DNA from 2 places in the Halanaerobium saccharolyticum subsp. saccharolyticum DSM 6643 genome. Region 1 is predicted to be linked to the other one. Evidence: riboswitches for the same ligand, from Rfam matches in the RefSeq annotation. Region 1 holds a riboswitch; the other holds the start of a gene.

Region 1 (5,219 bases):
TATTTATTTTAACAAAAGTTATCCCCAGAATTTTTGCTCCTGAGTCAGTTCACCCTGAAGGAATGCTTTACCTTGCTATTTTAGGAATAATAGTTAATGGAATAGCTGTTTTTAAACTAAGAGGAGGCAGTTCTTTAAATAAAGATGTTGTCAGCTGGCATCTTTTAGAAGATGTTCTAGGCTGGATTGCGGTATTAATAGTAAGTATTATTTTGATTTATAAAGACCTGCCAATTTTAGATCCGCTACTTTCATTAGCAATTAACATCTATATTTTATATAATGTAATTTCTAAGTTGAAAAAAGTATTAAATGTTTTTTTGCAGAGAGTACCAGCTGGAATTGAGATTGAAGAACTGCAGCAAAAAATTGTTGCAGAAACTCAAGCTTTAGCAGCACACCATACTCATATCTGGACCTTAGATGGAGAAAGAAATTTTCTCAGCACTCATGTAATTATTCCAGATCAAATTTCAAAGTCTAAAATAATAGAATTAAAAGCTCAAATTAAAAATTTATTAGCCGTAGAAAAAATTGATCATGTAACTATAGAGATTGAATACGAAAACGAGGAATGTGAGAACAAAAACTGTGATGCTTAAGCAGTTAAAATTCTTGACACAAATCTTTTAATATGGTAAAGTAATTAAAAATAGAATAATAGCTTATCAAGAGAGGTGGAGGGACTGGCCCTGAGAAACCCAGCAACCAGCAGTTATACTGCCCGGTGCTAACTCCAGCAGGTTTAACCTGAAAGATAAGCAGTTGTGAATCCCACTTCTGCTTAGAAGTGGATTTTTGTTTTTATAAAGTAGCTAGTAGTTTTGAGGAGGATAAAGATGAAAATTAAAAATATTTTCGAAAAAAAGGAAGTTGTTTTTTCACTGGAGGTTTTTCCTCCAAGGTCTGATGTTCCTATAGAAAATATTTATCAGACTTTGGAAGAATTAAAAGATATTAATCCAGATTATATTAGTATAACTTATGGAGCTGGTGGAGGAGTTAGAAAAAATAGAACCTGTAAACTTTCTTCAATTATTAAAGAAAAATATGATGTAGAAGCACTGGCTCATTTAACATGTATTAATTCAAATCAAAAAAGCATTAATAAAATATTGACTCGCTTAGAAGAAAAAAATATAAAAAACATATTGGCCTTAAGAGGTGATAAACCAGTTGCTGGGGAAGTAATTGGAGAATACAATTATGCCTATGAGCTTGTTGATCATATCAAAAAAAATAATGATTTTGGAGTAGCAGCAGCCTGTTATCCAGAAGGTCATCTAGAAACAGAAAGTATTGATCAGGATTTAGAATATTTAAAACAGAAGGTTGATAGTGGAGTTGACTACTTGATATCACAGATGTTTTTTGATAACTCACTTTTTTATAAATTTCGCAGGAAAGCGCAAAAAAAGGGGATAGATGTACCGATAGAAGCAGGAATTATGCCTGTAATTAACAAAAAACAGGTTGCCAGAATTATAGAATTATCTGATGCTTATTTTCCAGCAAAATTCAAAAAAATATTGAATAAATATGAGGATAATCCAGAAGCTTTAAGAGATGCTGGAATAGCCTATGCAGTTGAGCAGATAGTTGATTTGATTTCTAGTGACGTTGATGGAATACATCTTTATACAATGAACAATCCCTATGTAGCTCGCAGAATTAAAGAGGCAGTAGGTTCTTTAATTAATCATATTAATGGTCAAGAAATTCAGAAAGTTGTATAATATGAAATTCAAAATTGATAAAAAAGAAGTTTTGAGGTACCTGCAGGTTTCAAAAAAAATAAATGATGAAAAGATTAATGTTTTAATTGATAAAACAATAACTGAAGTTAAAGATTTAATTAATCTTCGTTATTTATATCAAAAATTTCCAATTGAATTTACGGATCAAGGTGTTAAAGTAGAAGGAACAACTCTTATTTTAAAAGGTAAAAGTATCAGAAAGCACTTAAAAGATTCAGAGAAAATCTATATAATGGCAGCTACATTAGGAGCTCAAGTTGATAGGAAGATATCATATTATGAAAAAATATCAGTGACTAAATCGATGATCCTTGATGCCTGTGCAACAGCAGCTATCGAGGGAGCTTGTGATTATATAGAAGCTCAAATAAAAAAAGAAGTTCTGAAAGCAGGAAATGAAGATATAAGTTTTCGCTATAGCCCAGGTTATGGGGATTTAGGAATTGATATTCAAAAAGAGATCTTAAGAATTTTGAATGCACCAAGAAAAATAGGTTTAACAGCTTCCAAATATAATATATTATTACCAACTAAATCAGTAACAGCAATTATTGGGGTTATTGCTAAAACAATAGAAGTTGAACAAAGACACTGCAAAAACTGTCTTTTAGATCAAGAATGCGAACTGAGAAGAAAGGGGATTTATTGTGGAGCTAAAAACTAAATTAGGAAAAAAAATGATAATTTTTGATGGAGCCATGGGAACAGTTTTGCAGCAGCGTGGTTTAAAGGCAGGGGATATTCCGGAAAGATTAAATATCGAAAATAGTGAGGATATTATAGATATACATAAAAGTTATTTAAAGGCAGGAGCTGAGATTTTGACTACCAATACTTTTGGTGCTAATGCCCTAAAAATGAATGAACTAGAATATTCTGTAGAAGAAGTTATTTCTGCAGCAGTTCAAAATGCACGCCAGGCAATAATCGAATCAGGAATTGATGCCTCAGTAGCTCTGGATATGGGTCCAATTGGTGAGCTTTTAGAACCAATGGGCAGTCTAGAATTTGACGAAGCCTATAATCTTTATCAACAGCAGGTACTGATTGGAGTTGAGTCTGGAGCTGACCTAATCCACATTGAGACAATAGCAGATCTATATGAGGCAAGGGCTGCAGTATTGGCGGCTAAGGAAAATTCTAATTTACCAATTTTTTGTACTTTAACTTTTGAAGAAAATGGTAGAACATTTACTGGGACCAGTATTCGTTCCATGATTTCTGTGTTGGAGGGTCTTGGAGTAGATGGGATTGGTCTTAACTGTTCTCTTGGGCCTGAAAAGCTGGAGCCTCTGGTTGAAGAAGTGCTCAAATATTCAGAAACTCCAGTTATTCTGCAGGCAAATGCAGGGCTGCCGGTAGTTAAAGATGGAGGAACAGTATTTAAAATATCTCCTGAAGAATATTTTAAACCTTTAAACAGACTTTATCAGAAAGGACTAGCAGTTGTCGGTGGCTGTTGTGGTACTAACGAAGAATTTATTTCTTTAATTGCTGAGAAGTTAAAAAATAAAAAAGTAAAAGAGCGAGAAATTATAAAAGAAAGTCTTGTCTGTTCGCCTTCTCAGACTGTTAATTTAGAAGGGGTCAATGTAGTTGGAGAAAGAATTAATCCAACGGGCAAAGCGGTTTTTAAAGAAGCTTTGAGAAATGGTGATTTAGATTATATTCTTAAAGTTGCAGTAGAAGAGATAGATGCAGGAGCAGATGTTTTAGATGTTAATCTTGGTCTGCCGGAGATAGACGAAAAAAAATTGATGGTTAAGGTAATCAAGGAACTGCAGGGGATTTTGGATACTCCATTACAGATTGATTCTAGTAATCCGGAGGTTATAGAAGAAGCTTTAAGATATTATAATGGTACAGCAATTGTTAACTCAGTAAATGGAGAAGCTGAAGTGTTGGAAAAAACTCTGCCTGCTGTTAAAAAATATGGAGCAGCAGTTATCGGCCTGACAATGGACGATGATGGCATACCTGCTGCTGCAGAAGAACGTTTTAAAGTTGCAGAAAAAATTGTTAATAAAGCAGCTGAATATGGAATTAGCAGAGATAAGATTATAATTGACTGTCTAACTCTGACTGCTTCTACCCAGCAGGCGGGGGTTAAGGAAACTTTAAAAGCTTTAAAAATGGTTAAAGAGAAATTGGGAGTTAAAACTACACTTGGAATTTCTAATGTTTCTTTTGGTTTACCGGAACGTCCTATTTTAAACAGGACATTTTTAAGCATGGCTCTCTATCAGGGTTTAAATCTGCCAATTATTGATCCCAATGACGAAGAAATGATGTTTGCAGTTAAAGCAGCTGCAGTTTTAAATAATATTGATCAGGGCGCTGCTCAATATATAGAATATATGGCTGAGGTAGAAGATAAATCAGATTTAGCAGAAATTAAAGAAAATCAGAATAAGGAAGATGATTTACAGACAGTAATAATTAAGGGTTTAAAAAATGAAGCAACTCGTTTAACAAAAGCTGCCTTAAAAGAAAATGAAGCTATAGAAGTAGTGAACAAATATTTAATTCCTGCTCTTGATATTGTGGGTGAGAGTTATGAAAAAGGGGAAATATTTTTACCACAGCTTGTCCAGTCAGCTGAAACAGTAAAAGAAGCCTTTTTAGTTTTAAAAGAAGAAATGAATCGTACAGGAGGCAGAGATATTTTTAAGGGGAAAATTGTGATGGCTACGGTTAAAGGTGATGTTCATGATATTGGCAAGAATATAGTAAAAACTGTTTTAGAAAACTATGGTTATCAAATAATTGATCTGGGCAGAAATGTAAATATTAAAGATATAGTGAAAGCGGTTAAAGAAAATAATATTAAACTATTAGGTTTAAGTGCTTTAATGACAACTACAGTTAAAAATATGGAAAAAACGATTAAGGCAGTCCGAGAAGAAGTACCAGAGGTAAAAATTATGGTTGGTGGTGCTGTGTTAACAACAGATTATGCAGATATGATAGATGCTGACTATTACGCCAGGGATGCAAAAATAGCAGTTGAAATTGCAAAAGAAATTTTTAGTGCTTAAATTTAGTATTATTGTCTAAGGCTAATAAAAAAAACAGGCTGTAGAATTAGATATTTCTCAGCCTGTTTATACTTATTATATTTCTTCAATATTATTATGTTCAGCAGCAAGATCAGCATAATGCAAGGCATGTTGTTTTAACTCAATTATTTTCTCCTTAGTGATAGTTCGAATTACTTTTGCAGGTACCCCTACAGCCAGGCTTCCAGGTGGAATTTCTGCATTTTCTGGAACAACCGCTCCAGCACCAACGATTGAGCCTTCACCAATCTTAGCACCACTTAAAACAGTAGCATTCATCCCGATTAAAGATTTATTACCAATTTTACAAGCATGGATCACGGTATTATGGCCAATTGTTACATAATCTCCAATCTCAACCCCCAAATTTTGTTCAACATGGACAGTGGAATTTTCCTGGATG
Region 2 (5,219 bases), on a different contig from region 1:
CAGGGTTCTAAAATGACACAGGCAGTAGCTGCAGGTTCTTTAGATTTTTGTAATGCGCTTGGAGGGACTTCCTTAATTTTAGCAGCTGCTAATGGAGTTGATATTAAAATGATAGGAGTTTATAGTCGTGCTCCAAAAGCCTTTAATATTATGGCTAAAGATCCTGCAATTAAATCAACTGCTGATCTTGAAGGCAAAAAAGTTGTTGGTCCTAAAGGAACAATACTGCATCAGCTACTTTTAGCTTCTTTAGTAAAAAATGATCTTTCTTTAGCTGATCTAGAATTTGTCAACTTAGGAATTGCTAGGGGTATCTCAGCTCTTTTAACTGATAGTGCAGATGCTGCTTTAGTTGCTGGCCCTGCTGTGCCTCAAGCTTTGGAGAATGGTGCCCATATCATTGAAAGTGGCGAAGGGCTTTTAGACGCGACTATTGTAATTGCAGTTAGTGGGGAGTTTTTAGACAAACACCCAGCAGTTGTTGAACGTTATCTTAAAGTTCATCAAGAAAGTTTAAAATTTATGGAAGAAAACCCAGAAGAAACATTTGCAATGGTTGCAGAAGAAACTGGAATTTCTGAAAAAGATGTTGAGAAAATGTATGCTTGGTATGATTTTAACCCTGAAATTACTGAGTCAGATATCAATGAATTAAAGAAAACACAGAACTTTTTACTGAATAATGGAATGCTTTCTCAATCTATTGATATTAAAAGTTTAATTGTGGAATAATTAAAGTCAAAGCTTTAGATTAAACAATAATATCTATAGAATTATCTATGTTTTTAGATATATTAAAATGAGTTTAGCGCTTGTATTTACAGCAAAAATTATATATAATTATAAATCGCTGCATTATACATGTTAGCTGTCTGCTGATTAGAAAATTTAATTAGCTGGCAGCTTTCTTTGCTTTTAATTACAAAATTATGACAAATGAAGGAGATTATAATGAGCAATTTATTAGATGATTTGAATAAAAAACAAAAAATTGCGGCTCAGACTTTAAAAGGAGCAGTTTTAGTACTTGCAGGTGCAGGTAGTGGAAAAACACGAACTTTAACTTATAGAACAGCAAATTTAATTGCTAATGGTGTTAGCCCTAAAAATATTTTAACAGTAACCTTTACCAACAGAGCAGCTGATGATATGAAGGCAAAAATTAGTAAATTAGTTGGTTCCGAAATTATAGATGAGATGAATCTCGGTACTTTTCACAGTATTTGTTTAAAAATACTTAGAAATAACTTAAAAAAGGTAAATCGTTCTGAAGGATGTTTGATATATGATACGACTGATTCTAATGCTATAATCGAAGATATCATCTTTGAATTTGGCCTAGAGGAGACAGAATATGATCCCAAAATAGTTTTCAATATAATTTCGAAGGCAAAAATGGAATTGGTTCTGCCAGCTGAGCTGACAGAGAAATATGCTCAGCTTAACAATCAAGGGTCCGAACATTTTTATCAAATTGTAAGCAGAATCTATCAGGAGTATGAAAGGGTTTTAGCAAATAATAATTGCTTTGATTTCAATGATTTGATTAAAAAAACGATTGAACTTTTGGAATCTGATCAGGATATATTAAATAAATATCAAGATCAATTTCAATATATTCAGGTAGATGAATATCAGGACGTGAACCATTCGCAATATCATTTAATTTCTCTGCTGGCAGAGCCTCAAAAAAATATTTTTGTGGTAGGTGATGACTGGCAGGGTATTTATGGTTTTCGCGGAGCAGACATTAGTAATATTTTAGATTTTGAACATGATTATCCTGAGGCTGAAGTGATTAAACTTGAAAGAAATTATAGAAGTTCAAATAATATTATTTCAGCTTCCAATCAGCTGATTAATAATAACAGTCAAAACAAGGTTAAAGAGGCCTGGACTGAAGCAGATGATGGAGCCCCAATTTTTGTTGCTCGTGCAGAAAGTCCATTAGTTGAAGCTAAATATATATGTAAAAGGATTAATCATTTAGTTGATTTTTATCATTATAAGCTGAGTGATATTGCTATATTATGCCGCAGTCATTTTCAGTCAATGCAGCTTCAAAATCAGTTACCTAAGTTTAGAATTCCACATCAACTTGTGGGAGGAGTTAGTTTTTTTGATCGCCAAGAAATACGCTATTTTGTTAATTACTTAAAATTATTAGTCAATCCGAATGATAGATTAGCTTTAAAACGTCTTTTTAGAATTGAAGTTCATGGTGTAGGCGAAATTTTATTAAGTGAAATCAATAAATATGCCCGTGAAAACAAAATGAAGATTACTGATGTTTTTGAAAGCCCAACCGTTGTTAAGGGGATTGGTAACAACAAGGCTGCAAATATTATTGAATTTCAGCGGCGGGTAATCGATAGTATTTTTGATCTGCGTGAAGAAAAAATGCCAATGCATAAAAAGGCAATAGAACTTTATGAGCGGGTTGATTTTGATCAGAATGTACTGGCTGAGCTGGATGATCCAGAGGGGAGAAAAAAATATATGAATATGTTTTTGGAAGATATGGCTGATTTTCAAAAAAACAATCCAGGCCGCGGTCTTTATGATTACTTATTAATTAATAAATTAATTGCTGATAAAGATATTACAGAAGATAATCAAGAAAAAGTAAAAGTTATGACAGCTCATTCAGCTAAAGGATTAGAATTTCCGGTAGTTTTTATTATTGGGGCTGAAGAAGAAGTTTTTCCACATTTGAAAAGTTTAGAAGAGAAGGCAGCTGGTTTAAATCCTTATGCTGTTGAGGAAGAAAGAAGATTATTTTACGTGGCAATGACAAGAGCAGAAAAATTGCTCTTCATTTCTTTTTCTAAGCAGAAACTTTCAAATGAACAAGGACAATATAAGCAGATTATTCCTTCCAGATTTTTATATGAACTTCCTGAAACAAGATTGGATTTTACAGGTGTTGAAAGTAAAAAAGGTGGTTCTGGGATACAAATGCGCAAAAATGTAGAAGTGATTTAGGGTAACCAATCTAGGGTACCGGGTACTTAGAAATAATTTCCAAGTGCCCGGTGCCGAAAAAATAATCCTTGACAGATTTAAAATTGAGTGATAAACTACTAAATAACTTAAAAAGAAAATAAAAATCATCAAGAGCGGTGGAGGGACTGGCCCTGTGATACCCGGCAACCTACTTAAAATCTTTAGTAAGGTGCTAATTCCAGCATTCCGGAAAGGAATGATAGATGAGAGGCAATTAAATCCTCTCACGAGGATTTTTTTCATTTCTAACTGCTCTTGATATTTGGAGCAGTTTATTATTTTTAGAGGGTGATTAGTATTGATAAAAATTGATAATTTAACTAAACATTATCATGCAGCTCAAGGCAAAGTAGAAGCAATTAATGGTTTAAATTTAGAAGTTGCTGATGGTGAAATATTTGGAATGATAGGACCAAGTGGAGCAGGCAAAAGCACTTTAATTAGAATGCTTAATCTTTTAGAAAAGCCTACTGCTGGTACTATTAACATTAATGGTACAGATTTAACTGAATTAAGTTCACAAAATTTAAGAGCAGCCAGGCAAAAAATTGGGATGATTTTTCAGCATTTTAATCTTTTATCATCTCGGACAGTTTTGGGTAATGTGGCCTTTCCGTTAGAGATTGCAGGTGTGGGTAAAAAGAAAAGGCAAGAAAAAGCAAAAGAATTAATTGAACTTGTAGGCTTATCAGACAGAACAGATCACTATCCAGCTCAGTTGTCTGGAGGGCAGAAGCAGCGAGTAGGTATTGCAAGAGCGCTGGCTAATAACCCTGATTTATTATTGTCAGATGAGGCAACTTCTTCATTAGATCCAGAAAGTACAAAAGCTGTACTAGAACTTTTAGCTAAAATCAGGGATGAGATGAATTTAACAATTATTTTAATTACTCATGAAATGGGTGTGATCAAAGATATTTGTGATCGAGTTGCTGTTTTAGAAGCTGGAAAGATTATCGAAGAGGGAAAAATAATTGATATTTTCTCCAGCCCCCAGCAGCCTCTGACAAAAAAGTTTATTAGTTCTGTAATTGATTTTGATTTGCCAGAAAGAATTATTAAACATATAAAAAAGAAAAGACCTGGAGAATTGGTTAGGATTTCTTTTGTTGGAGAAACAACTCATGATCCTCACATTTCGGATCTTGTAAAACATTATTCTGTAGATGCCAACATATTATATGGTAATATCGATGAGATCCAGGGCGTACCATTTGGAACTTTAGTTTTAGATTTAGAGGGACAGTTAACAAATGTAGAAGAGAGTATTGCTTATTTAAGAAGTAAGGATTTAAGAGTTGAGGTGTTAGAAGATGTTTGATTTTATTACGGATTTAGCTAGGTATAATGATTTAATGATTAGTGGTCTTTTGGAAACATTATATATGGTTGGGATGTCTTTATTTTTTGCTATAGTTGGTGGAATCCCATTGGGAGTTTTAACCACTATTACCAGGCCAGGACATATACTGCCGAATAAGCCTTTCAATTTTATTTTAGATAGTGTTATTAATATTGGTCGCTCAATTCCATTTATTATTCTAATGGTTGCTGTAATTCCTTTAACCCGAATAATTGTCGGGACTTCTATTGGAACTAATGCGGCAGTAGTTCCACTTTCGTTGGCAGCGATTCCTTTTATGGGTAGAGTTACAGATAATGCTATTTTAGAAATTGATCATGGAGTTGTAGAATCAGCTCAATCAATGGGGGCAAGTCCAATTCAGATTGTATTTAAAGTTTTATTACCAGAATCACTACCGGCAATTATTTTAGGCTTAACTCTTACTGCAATTAGTTTAGTTAGTTACTCAGCTATGGCAGGAGCAATTGGTGGGGGTGGTCTTGGCGATATTGCAATCCGTTATGGGTACCAGCGATTTCAGCTACCTATTATGCTTGAGACGATAGTTGTACTAGTAGTAATGGTCCAGTTGATTCAATTTTTTGGTAATCAAATAGCTTCATTTTTCGATCATAGAGTCTAGTTAGTTAAATAATTACTAGTTTAGAAATTGAATTTAGGGTATTATTGAAAATAATTAATAAATTATTTTGGTATAAATATAGAAAGTATAATTAATTTAATAGAAATTTAACGAGTAGAAGAGGAGAGATAATGATGTTAAAAAAAACAATTTTGATTTTAGTTCTTGTAACCTTTGTATTTGCTGGTGCTGTTCAGGCTGATGATCATGTGCTTAAGATTGGTG

What was found. Region 1 has a riboswitch for S-adenosylmethionine ahead of metF (methylenetetrahydrofolate reductase [NAD(P)H]). Riboswitches for the same ligand answer to the same signal wherever they lie in the genome.
Region 2: it holds a riboswitch for S-adenosylmethionine, as region 1 does, so the genes downstream of both, HSACCH_RS09655 (methionine ABC transporter ATP-binding protein) here and metF (methylenetetrahydrofolate reductase [NAD(P)H]) in region 1, are expected to answer to the same signal.

What each region holds. Positions count from the first base shown of each region.
Region 1 covers NZ_CAUI01000005.1:404,572-409,790, forward strand. Annotated here, with positions in the region: gene HSACCH_RS02375 (cation diffusion facilitator family transporter) at 1-602, shown strand, start outside; SAM riboswitch class I at 663-764, shown strand; gene metF (methylenetetrahydrofolate reductase [NAD(P)H]) at 840-1,736, shown strand; gene HSACCH_RS02385 (Vitamin B12 dependent methionine synthase activation subunit) at 1,708-2,421, shown strand; gene HSACCH_RS02390 (homocysteine S-methyltransferase family protein) at 2,405-4,795, shown strand; gene HSACCH_RS02395 (gamma carbonic anhydrase family protein) at 4,871-5,219, opposite strand, start outside.
Region 2 covers NZ_CAUI01000021.1:258,569-263,787, forward strand. Annotated here, with positions in the region: gene HSACCH_RS09645 (ABC transporter substrate-binding protein) at 1-732, shown strand, start outside; gene HSACCH_RS09650 (ATP-dependent helicase) at 952-2,985, shown strand; SAM riboswitch class I at 3,108-3,216, shown strand; gene HSACCH_RS09655 (methionine ABC transporter ATP-binding protein) at 3,305-4,327, shown strand; gene HSACCH_RS09660 (methionine ABC transporter permease) at 4,320-4,994, shown strand; gene HSACCH_RS09665 (MetQ/NlpA family ABC transporter substrate-binding protein) at 5,129-5,219, shown strand, end outside.